2 regions of the Clostridium gelidum genome follow, and region 1 is predicted to be linked to the other one. Evidence: a T-box and tRNA genes for the amino acid it is inferred to sense, from the RefSeq annotation. Region 1 holds a T-box; the other holds one or more tRNA genes.
The links. The T-box of region 1 lies ahead of tyrS (tyrosine--tRNA ligase). A T-box ahead of a tRNA ligase gene usually reads a tRNA of that ligase, here a tRNA-Tyr.

Region 1 (11,432 bases):
AATCAGCACTTGATATATAAATATCTTCTTTTCCGTCATTGAAAAAATAATATATTCTACTATGTTCTAAATATCTCCCTACTATGCTTCTAACTTTTATATTATCACTTAATCCTTTAACTCCAGGTTTTAAGCAACAAACCCCTCTAATTATAAGAATTACTTTAACTCCAGTTTGTGAAGCCTTATATAAAGCTGTTATAAGCTTTTTATCGACTAATGAATTCATCTTAGCTATTATTTTTGCTGGTTTTCCTTTTCCTGCATATTCCGTTTCTCTTTCTACTAGGTATTCTAATTTCTTTCGGAGTCCATAGGGTGCAATGGTTATTTTGCTCATGTTTTCCGGTCTAAAATATCCTGAAAGCATGTTAAATATAACAGATGCATCTTCTCCATATTCTGGTTTTGCAGTAAGTAGTCCTATGTCAGTATAAAACTTTGCAGTTACATCATTATAATTTCCTGTTCCTAAATGAACATATCTTTTTATACCCTTCTTTTCTTTTCTAACAATTAGTAATATTTTGCTATGAGTTTTAAGTCCTATTACTCCATATATAACATGACATCCTGCTTTTTCAAGTTGCCTTGCCCAATGGATATTATTTTCTTCATCGAACCTAGCTTTAAGTTCAACTAATACTGTAACTTGTTTACCATTTTCTGCAGCTTTTGAAAGAGCTGCAATTACTGGTGAATTACCACTTACTCTATATAATGTCTGCTTTATAGCTAGTACCTTTTCATCATGTGCCGCAGCTTCAACTAATTTAACAACAGATGAAAAACTTTCATAAGGATGGTGAAGGAAAATATCTTTTTTACTTATTGCTTGAAAAATGTCACATCCTTGCAATTCTTTAATTGGTAAACTCTTCATTGGTCCAAATTTAAGGTCCTTATACCCCTTTATACTATATAATTGATTAATAAATGTTAAATCAATTGGTCCATTTATAGAAAATAATTGATTATCACTTATTTCAAATTCTTGTTCTAATTTATTTATAATTCTATTGTCATTAGTATCTTCAATTTCTAGTCTTACTGCAAGCCCCCATCTTCTTTGTTTAAGCGACTCTTCTATAGTCTCAAGTAAGTCTTCTGCGCCTTCTTCATTTAAACTTAAATCTGCATTTTTTGTTATTCTATAGCAAGCAGTTGTTAATACTTTGAAACCAAAGAGTTCACTTATGTGATTTTTTATAACGTCTTCCAATAGTACAAAATTTTCTCCTTGTGCTCCTGGAATCGGTACGAATCTTTCTAATACAGATGGTACTTGAATAGTTGCAAATATTTCTTGTTCACTTTTATTTCCTTTTAACATAACACCAATATTTAATGTTTTGTTTAATAATAATGGGAAAGGTCTTCCAGAATCAATTACCATAGGTGTTAATACTGGATATAGGATATTTTTATAGTAATCACTTACAAACTTTAATTGTTCCTCATTTAACATATCATATTTTAAAATTCTTATATTCTTAGCTCCTAAATGATCATACAGATGTTCATATGTTTTATATTGATCTTCTACCATTTTTCTAACCCTATGTAATATTTTATCAACTTGTTCGGTAGGTGTTAATCCTGAAACTTCCCTTTCTTCAAATCCTGCCTGAATTTGACTATATAACGATCCAACCCTAACCATAAAAAATTCATCAAGATTGGAACTAGATATAGCTAAAAATTTAAGTCTTTCTAAAAGGGGATTTGTATTATCTTTCGCTTCATCTAAAACCCGTTGATTAAATTCTAACCAGCTAAGCTCTCTATTAAAAAAATTATCATATGTGTTTATTTGATCCATAATTATTCTCTCCCTAAATCAAAATATTGTTAACTTAATTTAATTATTTGCAAATATAGTATTTTAAATACTTCTTTAATAATGTAATATATTTAAATGGATACAAATATATAATCTAATATTTTTGTTAACTCTATGTTAACATACTATTATTTGTAAGTTAACTTTTTTATATTATATTGTTAAAGAGGAGAATGTACATGAAAAATATTGCTGTAATTGACATAGGTTCCAATTCCATGAGAGTTTTAGTATATGAAATATATGAAAATAATTCTTTTAAAATAATTGATGAAGAAAAAAGAATGACCAGGCTTGGTGAATTCATTACTAAATCCAATGATTTATCAAATCAAGGCATTCAAAAATTGTTGATTACTTTAGAGTTCTTCAAAATTCTTTGTGAAAAAAATAATGTGGTAGAAATAATTGTAGTAGCTACTGAAGCAGTTAGACGCGCAAATAATAAAGAAGAGATTTTGTCCTTAGTAAAAGAAAAATTAAATTTAGATATTAGAATCCTGAGTGGTCTTGAAGAATCTGCTTATGGATATTTAACAATTAAATCTACTATGGACATTAGTAGTGCCCTTCTTATAGACATTGGTGGCTCAAGTATGGAGATTACTTTAGTTAAAAATAAAACAATTTCTCATGGAATAAGTGTACCTTTAGGTTCAATTCCTTTAACTAAACTCTTTCCTTTTGATAAACGAGCTGACAATGATACTTTATTAGAATTCAAACAATTTATTTTCAATGAATTTGATAAACTGCCTTGGTTAAAAGATGCTGCAGACTTACCTTTAATTGGCATAGGTGGTACAGCTCGTTCAATAGGTAAAATCCATAAAAAGTTCATAAACTATCCTTTAGATTTATTGCACAATTATACAATAACCTTCGATGAAGTTAAAGCCATGTATGACTATATTATTAATCTTGATATCAACCAAAAATCTAAGCTAAAAGGGCTTCCTAAAGAAAGAGCTGATATATTCACTGCTCCTTTTTCAGCACTTGTAATGCTTATGAATTATTGCAATTGCCCAAATCTTAAAATTAGCCAATATGGAATTCGTGAAGGTGTTCTATATGAAAAACTCTTGGGAGAGAATATTAATAATACAGATATTTTAGATTTTTCTTTAAATAATATTTTAACTACTAATGATTTGAATATTTCCCATGCGGAGAAAATCAGTGACCTATCTTGCGTACTTTTTGAATACTTAGAAAATCCAACTTCAAAAGATTTAAAATCAGAGTATAAGTTGCTTAGAATTTCTTCTAAATTACATGATGTAGGCGTAAGTATATCTGTAAAACATTCTTATAAACATGGTTTTTACATTATAATAAATTCCCTTATTGCAGTGCTTACTCATAAAGAAATATTAATGGTTGCATATACCGTTGCGCTTAGTGGTAAATTTGATTATAAATTAGCAGATGAATATAAATACTTATTAACTAAAGATGATATTCTAATTTGTAAAAGGCTTTCCATAATCCTATGTATTGCTCGCAAAATTGATAAATATTTTTATAATAGCTTAACTGAAGTTATTATTATGAATGAAAAGGATAATTTTAAATTATCACTTCCTAAACTTAGCGTAAAATATATGAAAGATAGCTTACCTATAGAAATGGAAGAAAGCTTTAATAAATATTTTTCAAAAAAATTATCAATTGTAGCCCTTTAAGTAAATTATTAATATTTATCATACTTAAATTTATAGCTAAACAAAGAAATTGGATTCATATTTTGCAGTTGGACTAAGAAAATAAGCTATTGAAATTTTCTTAGTCCAACGGAATAAACATGTATCCAATTTCGGCGAGTTATACGCATAAATATAGTTTGAACTTAAATCTGTATTATATTTAAATTATTCTATTTATTTCAGAAACTATGCATTCTATGAATTTATCTTTATCTATCTCTTTAAAACATAATTCACTTACAGGTACATATGCATATGTGGACCCAATAAATTCATATTCTTGATTAATGCGTTCTATGCATTCTGTAAAAACACCTTTCCCTCCACTATATAATGTAATATAAACTGAACTAATATTATTAGCATCATCGCATATATAATCATTAGTAAGCTTTACTTCTACAAGCTTTCCATTAACCTCTATACTACATAACACTTCATTCCAGTCATCAATATACTTATTATATGTTTCTATAAAATTATATTTCTCAAACTTTTCATCTATTACATTTTCTATTTCTATAACCATATTTTCTATACATTCTTTTAATATATTTTCTATTTCTTCTTTAGAGTATATTATTTTGTTAGTATCCCTATCAAGATCATCAATTTCATCAAATTTCATACTAATCTCATATTCTTCCTTAAAAGCACTAGATTGATCATATAACTCATCATAAGTTAAGTCTTTATTTTCATAATAGCTAAAACTTCCTCCCATATTTAACCACGGCCCTTTATAATATTAACTATTTTAAATATATTAAAATAATTAATATTATATAACCATAATTTGAATGGTATCTTAATTTGTTATAGGGTTACATCCTGATTCTAATGCTACTTACATAAATTAAACCCAAAAAACTATAATTAAGTTTTCTTTTGAAATATTTCGTTGAAAATGTGGTATAATGTTAAAAGTTATATTTAAAATTAGCATCAATACTAAATTATAGAAAAATAAATAAGTAAGGAGATAAATATTATTATATGAAAATCGAATTTGATAAAAAGTTAATTAAATATTCAATCTATGTAACTATTACAGCAGTTATAATATATGTAGCATTTCTAATTGTTTTAAATGTAGGCACCTTATTTAATAATGTTTTTAATATTCTAGGCTATATGCTTAATTTAGTTAAGCCACTACTAATATCAATTATAATTGCTTATCTCTTATACCCAGTCACTAGATTTATTGAGAATTTTTTACAAATAAATAAGATATATAAAGTAAAAAAGTCATCATCAAGACGTGTTATAGCAATATTATGTTCATATTTTTTAATTATCGGTATCCTTTTAGGATTACTATGTGGCATATATTATATGATTGGCGGTCAATTATCAAACAATACTACTCTAACTAACATATTTCAGTATATTTCATTAAATGTAAATAGTAGTTCCTTTTCTACTGCATCCATAAATGCAGCTCTCGATGGTTTAAATAATTCTTTTATAGACACACTTAAGCCATATATTATAGATGGTACAAATTACTTACAAAATTATGTTATAAGTAATATTGGAAATATGACATCCTACATAATGTCTATTGGTAGTAGTGTTGCAACATTTTTTATTGCCTTAATACTCAGCATATATATTCTAAATGATTCTGAGTATTTTATAAGTTTATCTAGTACACTTTATTATTTAGTATTTAGAAAAAGTAAGGCAGGTCTTAAAATCAATTATACCTTCCATGTTCTCAATGAAGTTTTTGGAAAATTCATACGTGGACAGTTATTAGAGGCCTTTTTTGTTGGTGTTTTGTCTGCAATTGCTCTTTCAATTATAGGAATAAAATATGCCATTGTAATTGGTATAATTGGAGGTCTCTCCAATATGATTCCTTATGTAGGTCCATTAGTTGCTACTGTACTTGCTGCAATTATGGGATTACTTAGTGGACAACCAATTAAGATACTTTATGCTATCATTGCTATGCAAGTTGTTCAGCAGATTGATAATAATCTTCTAGCACCTAAAATCGTGGGTGATAGTGTTGGTTTACATCCTGTATTTACTATGATGGCAATATTAATTGGTGGTACTGTTGGTGGTCTACTCGGAATGCTTCTTGCAGTACCAATTGCAGCTTCTATTAGGGTGTTATTTAATAATTGGTATGATAATTATATGAGAAGCCAAGATAATTCGTAATTGACTGCGAGTCGAATTTCCTTCAAATTATTACAATTGCCCTTGACAAAAGTAAATTGTTTCAATATAATTTAAACAATTTAATATATATCGCATAACAAAGATTTATAGCTTACTATATTTCGGAGTATGAGATTTGATAGTAAAAGCAATGAAAAGAATAAGTAGAAATTGGATAATCCAAACAGAAAGTTACCGGTTGATGAGAGGTGCATGGATTCCTGTTTTGAATACATCTTAGAGCTTCAATCTGAAAGAGATTAAATTATCTTGAGTAGGCTTTGACGGAACCTTGCACCCGTTATAGTGCTAAAGTATAACCAAATTTTTGGCGTACTTGAAGAGGTTAATCGTGTGAGCGATTAATAAAATTAAGGTGGTAACACGAGAGATATACTCTTGTCCTTTATAGTAATATAAAGGGCAAGGGTTTTTTGTTGTATATTGAGTCTTATAGAACTTGCTTATATTAGAAAATTAAAATGTAAGGAGTCAAAGATATGAAAAAAACTGTTGAAGAACAAATCAAAATTATAGGAAAAGGTGTAGCTGATATTATCAGTATTCATGAGCTAAAAGAAAAACTCATCAAATCAGAGAATGAAAATAAACCTTTAATAATTAAATTAGGGTTAGATCCAAGTGCACCAGATATTCATTTAGGTCATGCTGTTGTACTCAGAAAAATTAAGCAGATGCAAGATTTGGGTCATAGAGCTATTATAGTAATTGGTGACTTTACAGGAAAAATTGGTGATCCAACAGGAAAATCCAAAACTAGAAAACCACTTTCTGAGAAGCAAGTAATGGAAAATGCTTTAACATACCAAAAACAGATTTTTATGATATTAGATAAAGAGAAAACTGAAATTAAATTTAATAGTGAGTGGTTATCTAAACTGAATTTTGAGGAAGTGCTAAAGTTAGCTGCAACTACTACTGTTGCAAGGATGCTTGAGCGAGATGACTTTAAAAATCGTTACACTAGCAATACTCCTATTGGAATTCATGAATTCTTTTATCCATTAATGCAAGGTTACGATTCTATTGAATTAAAAGCTGATATAGAACTTGGTGGAACAGATCAGACTTTCAACATTCTTATGGGAAGAACTCTACAAAAGAGCATTGGAATGGAACAACAGATAGCAATATTTATGCCTATATTAGAGGGATTAGATGGGATTGAAAAAATGAGTAAAAGTTTAGGAAATTATATTGGTGTGCAAGACGCACCAGAGATAATGTTCAAAAAGGTAATGGAAGTTCCAGATAATCTTATTATAAAATACTTTGAATTAGCTACAGATGAACATCCAGATAAAATTGATGATATTAAGAGTACTTTAGAGAACGGTAAAAACCCAAGAGATGTTAAGTTTGAATTAGCAAAAATTATTACAAGATTATATCACACAGAAGAAGAAACTAAATGTGCTGTTTTGTATTTTGAAAATGTATTTAAACAAGGTAATTTACCTGATGTAGTGCCTCAAATAAATGTATCTTCAGATTGTAATTTATTAAAAGAAATTGCAACACTCCTTGTGCAAAATAATTTTATAGCATCTAATAATGAATTTAGAAGACTAGTAAATCAAGGTGGTGTTAAAATAAACAATGAAAAAGTAATTGATTTTGATAATACACCTATTGCAACTGGCGATATAATCAAACTAGGTAAAAAGAAGTTTGTCCAAATAACAAAATAAAACACATACTTTTCAAGAAATAATACTGTGCTAACTATTTATGATATAATATATTTATAATTATTTTATACTTTCGTAGTTTAATCATTAAAAATCAAAAGTTAGGAAGTGATTAACTTGGCTTTAGCTAATAATAATTTTATATCCTATGATGAATATATAAAACTTAAAGAAACTTCTGACAAAATAATTGAATATATCGATGGTGTTATTTATATGTCTCCATCGCCATCTACCAAGCATCAAAGAGTCTCTGGGAGGCTTAATACAAAATTAATGTTGTATTTGGAGAATAAACCTTGTGAAGTAATTCAAGCTCCATATGATATTCAACTTAAATTGGAAGACATTGATGACGAAAAGCTTGTTATTCCTGATTTAAGTGTTATTTGTGACTTAAGTGGATTTACTGATAATAAATACATTGGGGTTCCTAATTTAATTATTGAAATCTTAAGTCCCTCAAATCAAGGGCATGATTTAGTAACAAAATTTAATCTATATATGAAATATAAAGTAAAAGAATATTGGATAGTAAATCCTTTAAAAAATGCTATTACAGTCTATTTATTAAATGATGATGGTTTTTACGAACAAGCTGATATTAAAGTAGATACTGGAATGATACATTCTTCTATATTAGAAAATTTCGAAGTAAGTTTAGATTATATTTTTAAATAATTTAATAATGTAGTTTCAAAAAAATAGACCAAATATTTTTTTATATTTAGTCTGTTTTTTTCTTAAAGTAAAACTTTTTAATTATTAATTTTTGGTGCGTTATTTCTTACTTATTAAATATTAAATACTATTCTAATATCTTTTTTACATTATTTTCTGATATATTACACTCTTTCGCTATTTCTCTTATGGTATATCCTTCAGTTGAAAGCTTAAATACTTTTTTTGTTAAAAGAATTCCTTCTTCTCTTCCTTCTTCAATTTTTTCTCTATCTCTTTCCAATAAAGTCATGTAAGTTCTTGGTTGTGCTTCGCACTTTTTCAATATGTGCACCTCCATCGAAATATCATTTTTAACTTCCTGTACTCTTCTATGTATGCTTTTAACAAGATTTCCTTTAGAATGATTTACTGTGTCATCACATCTTGCACATCTTTCATATTGATCACCTTTCTTACAAATTACTATTTATAATACTTAACCTTAAATTGGAATTTGTCATTTGATTTCCTTTAATGAAGATGAAATGTCTTTATATACCAATGTCCGCATACTATCACCATATATCGCTACATTTGCTTTCATTAAGGCTTCTCGGATACATTCAACCAAATCCGATTTATATCGTGCAATACTCGGCAATGCCTTAATACATCGTCTTGCTGTAATTGGCTTTTCATCTAAAATGTGCTTTAAATAATCATCTATAATTTCATCAATTTTATTTTCTGTATCCCATTTAGCGTTAACAGATATTAAAATAATACCTCTGGTTCTTATATATGAATTACTATTGTCAATCATTTCAGCAAACACATCAAAAAATTTATAGACAGTGTTAGATTTTTCGCTTTCAGTTTCTAACATCTGTAATGCTTGGTACGCAACTTTATTATCTTTAGAATATAATCTTTCAATCAATTCTGCGGTACTTTCCATAATTTCACCTTCTTAAACAAAAATTCTAACCTATAAATTCCTATTTACCATACTTAACCTTAAATAAGAATTTAGCACTCTTTTCCCATTTGTGAATCCGAAGATATTAAACGCCCTCGTCCTTCAACTTTCACTAATTTTTCAAGTTCTTTTAATGCGTCTTTTGCAATCCACATTTGTGACTTACTTCCATTTTCTTTTAATTCATGAGCCAAAATGATTGCTTTTTCCTGATAGTTAAAATCTCTTTTCCCTATTTCCCTTAATGCCCATGAAGCTGCTTTTTTCACATGTTCACGCTCATCATCGGAGTGTTCAGAAATAAGTTTTAGGTAATCATCAAGAATATCATTTGATATTGATTTTTCATGTATAACAGCAGAAGCCATTAGAGTAAACGCTGCTCTTTTGGTATATGTTGCTTTAGATGTACACCACTTTCCAATAAGGTTTTCATAATCTTTTAATTTTATAATAAGGTTTTTGCATAAATGGTCACATAAATCCCACGAACAAACATCATTAATCAATAGTTCAACTTCATGCAATGAAAGATACTCTATATCAAAAACAAGAACTGCTAAGAGTTTTGCTTCATGATAGCCTGTCCTCCATAACTCATACGCAAATTTATTTGATTTTTTAATACCTTTAGCCAGTTTGCGAATATCTCCTGTGGAAACTCCCATACTATTGTTTTCTGGTATTCCCATTTTAACAACATTTGCTTTATATTTCTCAGAACTTATGGACTTCAATTCTAAAATAATTTCATCACAAGTCATTGTTTTTCCTCCAATGCTTTTCTTAAATCTGAAATATAAGTAGTCTGCTGTTTCTTTAAATATATTCCTACAAAAGGTTTCATTATCCACTTCTTTGGAGTTATATTTTCCGTAAAATTTATCTCGGTCTTATTATCTGTCTTTGAAAACAATCCTATCCAATGCCCATGCATGTTGTTGTTATCCATATCAAACGCATACTGTGTCATAGGTTCAAACGTTGTTATTGTAAAAGTTGTAGCATATCCTTCTTTAGTATATTCTATAAATTTTTTTCCTACTTCCAAAACCTCAATTTTGCTCAAATCACTTCTCCATGCATAATTATCAAGAGAAGTTACTATCTCCCAAACTGTTTTTATATCTTCCTTTAAAGTCACTTTTACATTTGCAATTGCCATTCTATCCCGCCTTTCAAATTACTGTTTATAGTACTTAACTTTAAATTCGAATTTGACAATCACTTTTTATTAGTTCTTCTTTTGATAAGCAACAATTTTTCCATATCTTCAAATAAAGAAGTATCTATTAATTCAAACATCATCCATTTTCCATCATGGTAGGTCTTGGATTCATCATAAACTTTTTGCACTTCAAGGGAATAATTTTGTTTATCTATTTCAAATTTTGTCCGTTCATCTTTCCCAAAAATAATCATAAAGCCAAAGCAATTTTCTTTCGCATATAATGCACAAAGCGTTTTTCCACCTCTGCGATATTTATACTCATATTCCCATGCTTTACCTCCATTGTTCCATAAATGTTCCATGTCATATTTTTGTTCAATCATGTCGCATAATGCTGTCCAAGCTTCAAATAATGGTTTCCCGATTAGAGCAGTCAACTCATCATTTGTGGGTGCTTTATCCAACATCTTTAAGCCTCCTTTCAAATTACTATTTATGATACTTAACTTTATTTATTTGCTTTAGTATAATTATCGTACCACTCCCTACCTGTTGTCCATTTTTTAGTTTCAGTATTTTCTTTTAATATTTCTGAACATGCAATTGCCATAACATATTCTCTAAGTCCATTTTCTTTACTCTTCTCAAACTTCGTTACCATATATTTTAAAGCATTGTCACCTAAATTTACAATGTCTTTATAATCTTGACTATCTTTTGTATAGTCATATGGATTTGATGATGCAGTAACTTTAGTATTATTGCAGATAATATCTAACTTGCTATCAATAATAGATCTTTGAAAAAATAAAAATTTTTCCTCGCCTTTGTTAGTTTTCGCAATATATGATATACCTTCTATCGTATCTGTTTTGCATATATCTACTACTTTATAAACTGTTCTTTTTCTACTTTCTGCGTTACTAAAATTGTCTCTTGTAATATCTTCTATAAGTTTAACACCTTCGCTATCAATAATTAAGTCACATATTATAGCATCTCCTTCATATGTATAAGTTGTTATTCTTACCATGTCTGCTACATTTTTTTTTATATTTTTATAATTTTCAATAAAGTTATCAAGTTTTTCTATATTGAAATCTCTACCGTGTACTTGTACAACATCACCGTTTTTTTGAGCCAGCTCAGAGCTATATTCCTGTGGCAATTTATCCAA
Region 2 (11,432 bases), 2.4 Mb from region 1:
TTCGCATCTTTTTATTTCATCACTTTTTGAAACTTTTATTATTTTAACTTCTGAAAGCTTTAACTTGTTAGTAAAATAATCATAAACTATATTAAGTTTTTCTTTATTAGGTACATAGATTGCTACTTTATGATTATTTTCTTTGAACCATTTGAGATAATCATAAAGAGTGTATGGAATATCTATATTTAAATCTATTCTAGTTGTTAATATCCTAGGCTCTACAAATGGTTTTTTATAGTTGTATGCTGCAAGTTCAAACTTTTCACCAACTAATGCCATTTTTTCTATGCTATATAATAAAACTCTTTCTCCTAAATTGGCACAAATCTCTAATCCATCTCTTACATTTACACTACTTGAATTTGAAAAATATGTTATATCATCAAAAATAACCAAATCATATTGCCCCTCAATTTTTGTTAAATTATCGTGATGTGTGAATACCAAATTAGTAGTTGAAAATCCTTTTTCAATATGTGAGTAAGTTATATTCAAATTAATTTCTCTTATTATATTAATTAATTCTCTGTTCTCTGCATCTTTTCCCCAAACATATAGTACTTTCCCATTATTTTGAGCGACATTGCTTATTATATTAGAAAAAATACAAGGTGTATTAAATGGAACTGTAATTATTGTTAAAAATTTAATATTTTTTTTATACCAATAATCTATTTTATCATATGCATACTTTAATTCCTCTTGAGTTACTTTGCATACATCCACCATACTCTTTCTCCTTTCAATTACTCTTCAAACTCTTCTTTAGTTATTATATCTCTAATTCTATGCTTTAAAGCTGAATATCGTTCTATACTATTTGTATTATTAATCATATACATTAATGCTTTTTGAAATCCAACTACAACCACCAATTGTTTTGCCCTTGTGATTCCTGTATAAAGTAAATTACGATTCATTAAAAAAGGTGATCCCATAAATACAGGAATAATAACAACTTTAAATTCACTTCCTTGACTCTTGTGGATGGTAGTTGCATATGCTAAATCTAATTCATCTAGAAAGCTAAAATCATAAATAATTTTTCTTTCATCATCAAATATAATGGTTAACGCTTTCCTCTCTTCATCGATGCTTTCAATAAAACCTAAATCACCATTAAATACTCCAGCACCTTCACTTTCTCCAAATCCATTTGCTCTAACCCACTTTAAAGTATAATTATTCTTTGTTTGCATGACTTTATCGCCTTCTCTAAATACTATATCTCGAGAAGTTTTTTCTTTCTTATCTTTTGATGGTGAATTAAATACTTTTTGAAGACTAGTGTTCAAATTATTAACTCCAAGTGTTCCTTTTCTCATAGGAGTTAGCACTTGCATATCCTTTAGTATATCCCAAGATTTATTAAATTTAGGAAGTCTTCTGTTCATTAAATCTATTATTGTATTTAAAATTTTATCTTGATCATTTTCATTAATAAAAAAGAAATCCTTATCTTTTTGATTTAACAAGGGCATTTCACCCTGATTAATCTTATGTGCATTTATAACAATTAAGCTTTCTGCACCTTGTCTAAATATTTCTTTTAATCTTACCACTTTTATATATTCACTCTCTATAAGGTCTTTTAATACGTTTCCTGGTCCAACAGAAGGCAATTGATCAACATCCCCAACAATTATAAGTCTTGTGCCCAAATTGATTGCTTTAAGCAGATTCTGCATTAGCATTATATCAATCATAGATGCTTCATCAATTATTATTACATCACAATCTAATGGTGATGATTCTCCCTTTTCAAAAACTGATTCATCTTCTTCTGAAACACCCATTTCTAAAAGTCTATGTATTGTTTTTGCCTCTCTTCCTGTAGATTCAGTCATTCTTTTAGCTGCTCTTCCAGTTGGAGCTCCAAGTATTACTTTCATACCATTATTTTCATAAATATGGATTATAGCCCTTATAATTGTCGTTTTACCCGTTCCAGGACCACCTGTGATTATTTCTATACCATTATTAAATGCACCAAGAATTGCTTCTCTTTGAGACTCTGCAAACTGTATTTTATGCTCCTTTTCAAAAACATCAACTTCAAAATCAACATCTGAATTTATAGTTTGTATTTGTTGCAATCCCAAAGTAATAATTTTACTCGTTACCCCAAGTTCACAATAATAATATTGAAGTAAAAATCCAATTTCAACATCATCTATCTTTTCAATAATTATTTTTTGCTGCGCTGCCATATCATATATATTTTTTTCAATTAATTCCTTAGATATCAATAAATTTTTTTCACATTCTTCTATTATATTACTTTTAGGCATAAATGTATTTCCCGTAGCACAAAACTGATTCATTACATACTTAATTCCACTTTGAATCCTAAATTCTGAGATACTCTCTACTCCAATGCTCATGGCAATTCTATCTGCTGTTTTAAATCCAATACCTGAAATTTCATCACATAATATATAAGGATTATCTGATACTATTTGTTTTGCATTTGATCCAAATTTCTTATAAATTTTAATACATTGATTATTAGTTACTCCATGTTTATTGAAATATAAAATCACATTTTTAAGACCTTGCTGTTCTATATAAGACTCATATATAATTTGAAACTTTTTCTCTCCTATACCTTCTATCTCCATTAGTCTTTCAATGTGATTTTCCATTATATCTAAGGTTTGTTTACCAAATTGTTCTATTATCTTCTTAGCTGTAACTGGTCCAATTCCATGTATTATTCCCGCACTTAAATACTTTTCTATTCCATCTAAGGAAGTTGGAATAAGTTCTTCATAATCTTGAATATTAAATTGATTTCCAAACTGCTTATGTACTGTCCAGTATCCTGTTAATTTGACATTTTGACCTTCCTTTATAAAAGGAACTGTCCCTACAGCACTAACTAACTCTTTTTCATTCCTAATTTTACAAACTACATAACCAGTATCTTCACTTTTAAAAACAATGTTCTCAACAAAACCATTTAGAACTTCCATAGAATCTCTCCAAATCTTTTATATAATATTTACTCATATTCTTGACAATATAACTTAATTCTAACACAAATCTTAATTTCAAAATTTCACTTTTATTTTTCTTTTTCAATTATATCATAATATATATGTTGCAAAATGATTCTTCATTTCAAATTTAAGAAATTCTGTAAGAATTTCATCCACAATTGTCAATTGTAAATTGCAATATATATATACTTTAAAATAATTAAACATTGCTCGTTGTCCATTACCGATTATTTTCTTATATCTACTTATTTTTTAATCTGTAGAGAATTTGTTCCTTAATTTTGCATTGTAAAAGTTCCTATGTATCTAAAAAGAGCTGTCTCAAAATAAATTTGAGACAGCTCTTATATTATTCTATAAATATTTTTTTATTTCTTCTACTTTATTTAATTGCTCCCATGGTAAGTTAAGATCATTTCTTCCAAAATGTCCATAAGCAGCTGTTTGTTTGTAGATTGGTCTTCTTAAGTCAAGATCTCTTATTATAGCTCCTGGTCTTAAGTCAAATACTTTTTCTACTATTTCAGCTACCTTATCTTCTCCAATTTTTCCTGTTCCAAAAGTATCTACTTCAATAGAAACCGGCTTTGCAACACCTATTGCATATGCTAATTGGATTTCTAACTTGTCAGCAACTCCTGCAGCAACTAAATTCTTAGCTACCCATCTTGCAGCATATGCAGCTGATCTATCTACCTTTGTTGGATCTTTTCCTGAGAAAGCTCCACCACCATGTCTACCATATCCACCATATGTGTCAACAATTATCTTTCTTCCAGTTAATCCTGAATCTCCTTGAGGTCCTCCAACAACAAATCTTCCTGTTGGATTAATGAAATATTTAGTTTCATCATCTAATAATTCTGCTGGTACAACAGCTTGAATTACATATTTTTTTAGATCTTCTTGAATTTGTTTTAAAGTAACTTTTTCATCATGTTGTGTAGATATTACAATGGTATCAATTCTCTTTGGTTTATTGTCTTCATATTCAACAGTAACTTGAGTTTTACCATCTGGTCTTAAATAACTTAATGTGTTGTTCTTTCTTACTTCTGTAAGCTTTCTTGATAATTTATGAGCCATAAATATTGGAAGTGGCATAAATTCTTCTGTTTCATTAGTTGCAAAACCAAACATCATACCTTGATCTCCAGCTCCAACTGCTTCAACATCATCCTTTTCACCTGCTCTAGATTCAAATGCTTCATTTACACCCATAGCAATATCTGCTGATTGTTCATCTATTGCTGTAATAACGGAACAAGTGTCACAATCAAAGCCATACTTAGCTCTATCATATCCAATTTCTCTTACAGTTTCTCTAACTACTTTAGGAATATCAACATAACAATTTGTTGATATTTCTCCCATTACCATAACCATACCTGTAGTTGTGCATGTTTCACAAGCAACTCTAGCAAGTGGATCTCTTGCTAAAATAGCATCTAAAATACCATCTGAAATTTGGTCACACATCTTATCTGGATGTCCTTCTGTAACTGATTCTGAAGTAAATAACTTTTTCATACTTTTCTCCCCTCAACTTAACTTTTTATCATTTCTTATAATTTTATTTTCTCTTAACAAAATATATATGCTTAACTTTTAAAATGTAATATAGCTTTACTCGCGATTAAATACTATATTGTTATATAATTACAAATTTGTTGCTAATCATTTGGAATTTTTATTATTCTTTCGTAATTTAAGTCTGTACAAACTTATAAATTGAAATAAAAAAAACCCTTCGATAAGAAGAGTGCGATTTTAATAATCCTTTTCTTATCTCGTAGAAATATATCTACAGGAATTGGCACCTTATATAATACAGGTTGCCGGGTTTCATAGGGCCCTTTCCCTCCACCTCTCTTGATAAGAGTTCTATATTTAATTTTCAACAGTATTCTATCATAAAATTTATAATTAGTCAACATTTCAAATTAATCTTTTTGTCCTATGATTGTTTTTTGTTTTTATACATTTTTTTGTTCTCTGATTTAATTTTTCCTTATTGTTAAGTAAAAATATAACTTCAAACACCCCATATAGTTATATGCTCTTTTTATTTGTTGACAAATAAAAAAGAATAAACTAAGTTTATTCTTTTCTTGGTGGAGGAAGATGGATTCGAACCATCGAAACTAACGTAACAGATTTACAGTCTGCCCCCTTTGGCCACTCGGGAACTCCTCCATATTTAATTGTCATTACAATGCAAGTTTTTCACCTATCTATTTTCTTGCATTATCTTACTGGAGCTGGCAATAGGAATCGAACCTACAACCTGCTGATTACAAGTCAGCTGCTCTACCGTTGAGCCATGCCAGCACATTGTTTAGTTAAGAGTAAGAGTTAAGAATTAACAGTTAACAAGTAATAGTTATAAACTTTGTTTTAAATGGTGGGCACAACAGGGTTCGAACCTGTGACCCCCTGCTTGTAAGGCAGGTGCTCTCCCAGCTGAGCTATGCGCCCATTTTAATGGTGGAGGAAGATGGATTCGAACCATCGAAACTAACGTAACAGATTTACAGTCTGCCCCCTTTGGCCACTCGGGAACTCCTCCATATTTAATTGTTGTTATAATACAAGTTTTTCACCTATCTATTTTCTTGCATTATCTTACTGGAGCTGGCAATAGGAATCGAACCTACAACCTGCTGATTACAAGTCAGCTGCTCTACCGTTGAGCCATGCCAGCACATTGTTTAGTTAAGAGTAAGAGTTAAGAATTAACAGTTAACAAGTAATAGTTATAAACTTCGTTTTAAATGGTGGGCACAACAGGGTTCGAACCTGTGACCCCCTGCTTGTAAGGCAGGTGCTCTCCCAGCTGAGCTATGCGCCCATTTTAATGGTGGAGGAAGATGGATTCGAACCATCGAAACTAACGTAACAGATTTACAGTCTGCCCCCTTTGGCCACTCGGGAACTCCTCCATATTTAGTTATTTAAAACTATTGATTTATTACCAATCAACAATGATTAGTATATCTTCAAAAAGCTTTTATTTCAACTCCCATATCACTCAATCTAGTCAAATTAAGTCTTTTTTTCTCTAAATTACTGCAAAATACTCTTGTTTAATATAGTGATCCTATTTTTTTTATCTTTTGATCAATCCGCTCTAAATCCAGAAATGAAGAGCTTATTTCATGTATTTGTTTGTAATCTCCTGTTGTAAGTCTTTGCCTTAACAATGTAAAAATACTTACTACACCTTCTTCATCATTATAATCTTCGTAATACTCTTTTATTTTTCCTAAATCAAATGCAGATAATTTTTTAATTATTTTTTCTAGGTCTCTTTTATCATTAGATGATAATCTTTCTAATACTTTTCTCTTATCAAATTTATATACTGCTTGAGAATAAGATACAGCTTCCTTACTAACCTCTTCTTGAGTCACACACTTACTTTGTGGCTCCCAATAAAATATTAAATAAATATTTGTTATTACTATACAAACTGAAAATAAACATATTAATTTTTTTTTCATATTTACCTCCTTTCTTAGTATTATTTTCCACAAATTATTTTTTTATACTATTTTTTCTATATTTCTCATATATATATTTTATAAAGGGGGTATCTATCCTTGAATAAAGAAGATATTAATGTTAACTCTACCATCTCCTATAACTTAACTCTAGAAATCAAAGATTACATCACTAAAAATACTGTAATAGTTTGTATTGGCACTGACAAATGCATTGGAGATTGCTTAGGTCCTTTAGTTGGATCTATATTGACAGAAAACTTTTTCCCCCTACCCGTTTACGGAACTCTATCCACTCCAATTCATGCCTTAAATATAGATGAACGTTTAGATGAAATATATTCTAATCATCCTAATGCCTCTATAATCGGTGTTGATGCTTGCTTAGGTGATACTGAAGATATCGGAGAAATTCGTATAAGAGACTATGCAATACACCCTGGCAAAGGAGTTGGAAAAGAACTTCCTGAGGTTGGAATTGCATCAATTATAGGTATTGTCGATTCAATTAATAATTCTGAATTGTTTTTTTCACGTAGTATCCGACTTTCTTTTATTATGAACATGGCTAAAATTATATCTAGAGCATTTATCGAATCTTATAATTTAAATCGTGGACAGTTCCCTATGATTTAAGTGGCATTTAAAAATAAATAACAGTCAAAAATATATTTTTTCGACTGTTATTTACACATTATTCTATAAGAACTATTTGTTGTGAATTTACGTCACTATCTAGCTTATCTATATAACTAAGTACTTTACCAGTTCCCTTAGCAACACATTCAACAGAGTCGTCAGCAACAGTAGTTACCACTCCTGTTTTAAATTCTATAAGCTTATCTAAGCCATGTATTAATGCTCCTCCACCTGTCATTACTATTCCTCTTTCTATTATATCTGAAACTAACTCAGGTGGTGTTTTTTCTAATACTTTCTTTACTGTATCTACTATAATTTCTATAGGCTCTTTTATTGCATTTCTTATTTCTTCTGTCGTAATTTCTATTTCATCTGGCAATCCTGTTATAAGATTTCTTCCCTTCATCATGCATGCTAAGTTCCTAGAATTTTTGAACGCTGAACCAATATTTATTTTTAAATCTTCAGCAGTTTTTTCGCCTATCATCAATTTGTATTCGTTACGTACATATTTTATTATAGCATCATCAAATTTATCGCCAGCTACTTTTATTGATTCTCTTTCCACTACTCCACCTAATGAAATAACTGCAATATCACAAGTACCGCCTCCGATGTCTACTACCATACATCCATTTGGTTTAGTAATATCCAAGCCAGCTCCAATAGCTGCTGCTAATGGTTCCTCTATTAAATAAACTTTCTTAGCACCGGAGTTCATCGCTGCATCAATAACAGCTCTCTTTTCAACTTCTGTAGCTTGAGATGGTACACAAACAATCACTTTAGGTGCTCTAATATTTCGTTTTCCACATGCTTTCTTTATAAATTCTTTTAGCATCTTTTGTGTTATATCATAATCTGAAATAACTCCATCTCTTAATGGTCTTACTGCAATTATATTTCCAGGGGTTCTTCCTATCATTTTTCTTGCGTCTTCCCCTATAGCCAACAATTTATTATTATTTTTATTTATAGCTACAACAGAAGGTTCTTTTAATATTACCCCTTTACCTTTCACATAAACTAGTACAGTTGCTGTCCCTAAGTCAATTGCAAGGTCTGTCCCCGTTCTCCAAAAGCACATCTTTTATTCACTCCTATAATACATATTAATACCTATGTTTACATAATTCTACTAATATTATATTATAGACTTAATTTTATTAAGATTCAATAATTTTATATTTCATTTGTGTAGCCTTTCCACCTCGAATATGTCGTTCAGCCTTATTTAATTCTAAAATTAAATGTGTTTCTTCTGCAATTTCAGGATTGATTTTTAGAAGTCTCTCTGTCATATCTTTATGAATCGTGCTTTTACTAACACCAAAAACTTTAGCTGTTTTCCTTATTGTAGCTTTTGAATCTATAATATACTTTGCAACATCTAATACCCTTTCCTCAATATAATCTTTCAAAATACCACTTCCTTGATTTTATCTTTTATTAGTTTTTATCTTACAATTTTTTTATTCAAATAATTATTTTCTTATTAGTCATTCATTTTAATTAAAATGAATGACTAATATTTGTTTTTTATATGTCTAATATTTTACTTGGACTTTAATGTAAAATACTTTTCTGGATTAACTTGCTCGCCCTTAGCATCAATTACTTGTAAATTTAAAAATTCTCCAAATACTTCTTTACTAAATACCTTTGCAGTGTCTCCAACTTTAGCAATCACTTGATTTTCTTTAACCTTTTCTCCTTTTTTTACCAATACGTTTGAGTCAAGATTTCCATATCTTGTTTTTAATCCATTGGCATGTTTAATTTCTACAACTACGCCTTCTTCAACACCTGAATTTTCTATTAGTTCTACTATTCCTTCTGCTGCTGCCTTAACTTCAGTTCCTATTTTTGATTGTAAATTCACACCTCTAATGGTTCTATAAACACCTTCTTCCATCTTTACTGGTGCAGGGTAAGTATACTTTCTACTTTCAATACCCTCTATAGGATTTGAAAAGTTCATAGTATTAGTTGTAGCTACAGTAGTAGATTTTTCAGCCTTTGTTTTATCAACATTATTTTTGCTAGTATCAGGAGCCTTTTCTACTCTCTCTGCATTTGGAATCTCATTAATTGTTTTTTCCTCATTGCTAGAGTTCAACGTCAAATCTTTATTTATCTCTTCTACTTTATTAACTTCATTTTTACTACTAATCATTTTGTAGGAAATAGTTCCAACAGTAACTATTATGCAAAGACAAAGGAATAAAGCGATATAAAATCCCTCCTTCCTAATTAAATTTTTAAACTTTTCTTTTAAATTTTTGTCCAATATGAACACCTCCTATTGTTATAGTTCCCTTTTTATGAAAAATAATACATAAATATTTTTTTATTGTATTTTTATAATCCCAAATTTATGATTTCCATTTAAAATATTATTAATTTAGTTTAGATTATATCCAATTCCAAATTTTCTAAACAAAAAAATAGAAGCACTATCTATTTTTAGTTATCTAAAAACAGATAGTGTTTCTATCTGAGTAGGTTATTAATTTACACTAACAATTAATGTTTCAAATCATAGGTTTTCTTTATGTTAAAAGTTCTTAATTGCGCTTAAAAAGTTCTTTTTTATACTCACACTTTTTATCGGTGGGTACTTTTTTCTAAGGTGTAAATTTTATTTTTTGAATTTCAACTCCACTATAGTAATGTTTAAGAATCTCATCATATTTCGCCCCATTTTGTGCCATGGCATTTGCTCCCCATTGACTCATTCCAACCCCGTGCCCATAACCTATACAATTTATTTTTACTATATCTTTTTCAAAATCAAATTTGAAATTTGTTGAATTTAAATTAAATAATTCTCTAAATTCAGTTCCTTTTAATGTCTTATCACCAATTTTAATTTCTTTAACGCTTCCTGATTCAGTATAACTTTCAATTTTAATTAGCAACGATAAATTACTTTTTTTTAAATTAGCAGTAGAATACTTTGCATTGATTTTATTTATAAATTCACCTATAGGAATTTGTATAGTGGTTTTATATTTAGGTGCAATTTCTTCTCCTTTACTTTCTTCAGATTTTAAGTAGGGTACATCCATTGAAAAAACATCCTTTGCATCTTCAGTTTTACCCGAACTAATCGCAAAAAATTGTGGATATTTTAACACTAAATCGTCATAAGTAAGAACTTGAGACTTTGTATCTAGAACTGCTTTTTTTATCTTATCCCAGTTAATCTCCGCCTGACTACTACTCCATTTAGCTATTCGCTCTTCTTTATTCATATATACTTGGCAATTAGTTGTATCACAAATTTCAGCACCTTTATTTTTTGCATCTTTGCATGGATCGTTTCTTCTATTCATATAAAATGTCCTTGCAGCTATTGCCTGAGCTTTTAAAGCTTCTTCATTAAAATTTGCTGGAACTTCGCTTGCTACAACTCCCATTATATATTCTTCTAAATCTAGTTCCTCTATTTTATCTTCTTCTTTACGATAAATTTTAACTTTGCCGTTAATCGGAAATATTATTTCCGAACTATTAACTATATTGTTATTATTTAAATTAAAAACATTAATACTTTCTTTACTTACTCTTAAAAAAATTAACGGTAATACTATTAATATAGCAAAAATAATTAAAGTTATAATAGTAATTATCTTTATGCTACTATCAATTTTTATATTTGTAATTTTCATTACTCGACCTCCTAAAACATGCACTATAAAGTATATGTTTTAGTTTTATTATTATGATAATTATGTTAACTTAAAAATGGCATGTTAAATTTGGATGCACAATGTACCGTTCACATGTAAGAATCTAGGTTTTCTATTCCATTCTTCTAACTTGCTCTGTGAGTTTATTCGCCCATTGTGCATTAGTCATTAATTAAAAATATATCTCTAAGTAAATTTGAAAACTTTACTTTAAGTTAATCAATTTTGAAAAGTCTATTATTTTTTTATACATCTATTCTGTATATTTCTGCTCCCAAACTTCTAAATTTGTCCTCAATATTAACATAGCCTCTATCAATATGATAAATATCACTTATTTCTGTTTTACCTTCTGCTATTAATCCACTTAGTATCATCGCTGCTCCAGCTCTTAAATCTGTTGCTCTAACTTCACACCCTGTAAATTTAGATACTCCTTCAATTATAGCAATTCTGCCATCAATTTTTATATTCGCACCCATTCTATTAAGTTCAACAACATGCATAAATCTATTTTCAAAAACTGTTTCTGTAATAACACTGACTCCTTCAATTACAGATAATAAGCTCATCATTTGAGCTTGCAT

Region 2: it has a tRNA-Tyr gene. The T-box ahead of tyrS (tyrosine--tRNA ligase) is inferred to sense a tRNA for this amino acid. The anticodon was not compared.

The regions. Positions count from the first base shown of each region.
Region 1 covers NZ_AP024849.1:4,300,180-4,311,611, forward strand. The annotation lists gene psyc5s11_RS19710 (RNA degradosome polyphosphate kinase) at 1-1,822, opposite strand, end outside; gene ppx (exopolyphosphatase) at 2,023-3,531, shown strand; gene psyc5s11_RS19720 (hypothetical protein) at 3,713-4,276, opposite strand; gene psyc5s11_RS19725 (AI-2E family transporter) at 4,549-5,730, shown strand; T-box leader at 5,873-6,140, shown strand; gene tyrS (tyrosine--tRNA ligase) at 6,231-7,442, shown strand; gene psyc5s11_RS19735 (Uma2 family endonuclease) at 7,551-8,123, shown strand; gene psyc5s11_RS19740 (sigma factor-like helix-turn-helix DNA-binding protein) at 8,251-8,448, opposite strand; gene psyc5s11_RS19745 (SufBD protein) at 8,623-9,063, opposite strand; gene psyc5s11_RS19750 (DNA alkylation repair protein) at 9,135-9,848, opposite strand; gene psyc5s11_RS19755 (SRPBCC family protein) at 9,845-10,249, opposite strand; gene psyc5s11_RS19760 (DUF3788 domain-containing protein) at 10,309-10,722, opposite strand; gene psyc5s11_RS19765 (DUF4362 domain-containing protein) at 10,764-11,432, opposite strand, start outside.
Region 2 covers NZ_AP024849.1:653,856-665,287, reverse strand. The annotation lists gene psyc5s11_RS03195 (hypothetical protein) at 1-732, opposite strand, end outside; gene recD2 (SF1B family DNA helicase RecD2) at 750-2,978, opposite strand; gene metK (methionine adenosyltransferase) at 3,360-4,535, opposite strand; SAM riboswitch class I at 4,788-4,887, opposite strand; tRNA gene psyc5s11_RS03180 (tRNA-Tyr) at 5,118-5,201, opposite strand; tRNA gene psyc5s11_RS03175 (tRNA-Thr) at 5,262-5,336, opposite strand; tRNA gene psyc5s11_RS03170 (tRNA-Val) at 5,408-5,483, opposite strand; tRNA gene psyc5s11_RS03165 (tRNA-Tyr) at 5,491-5,574, opposite strand; tRNA gene psyc5s11_RS03160 (tRNA-Thr) at 5,635-5,709, opposite strand; tRNA gene psyc5s11_RS03155 (tRNA-Val) at 5,781-5,856, opposite strand; tRNA gene psyc5s11_RS03150 (tRNA-Tyr) at 5,864-5,947, opposite strand; gene psyc5s11_RS03145 (hypothetical protein) at 6,092-6,508, opposite strand; gene yyaC (spore protease YyaC) at 6,608-7,144, shown strand; gene mreB (rod shape-determining protein) at 7,203-8,237, opposite strand; gene spoIIID (sporulation transcriptional regulator SpoIIID) at 8,317-8,571, opposite strand; gene psyc5s11_RS03125 (M23 family metallopeptidase) at 8,706-9,440, opposite strand; gene spoIID (stage II sporulation protein D) at 9,778-10,824, opposite strand; gene murA (UDP-N-acetylglucosamine 1-carboxyvinyltransferase) at 11,091-11,432, opposite strand, start outside.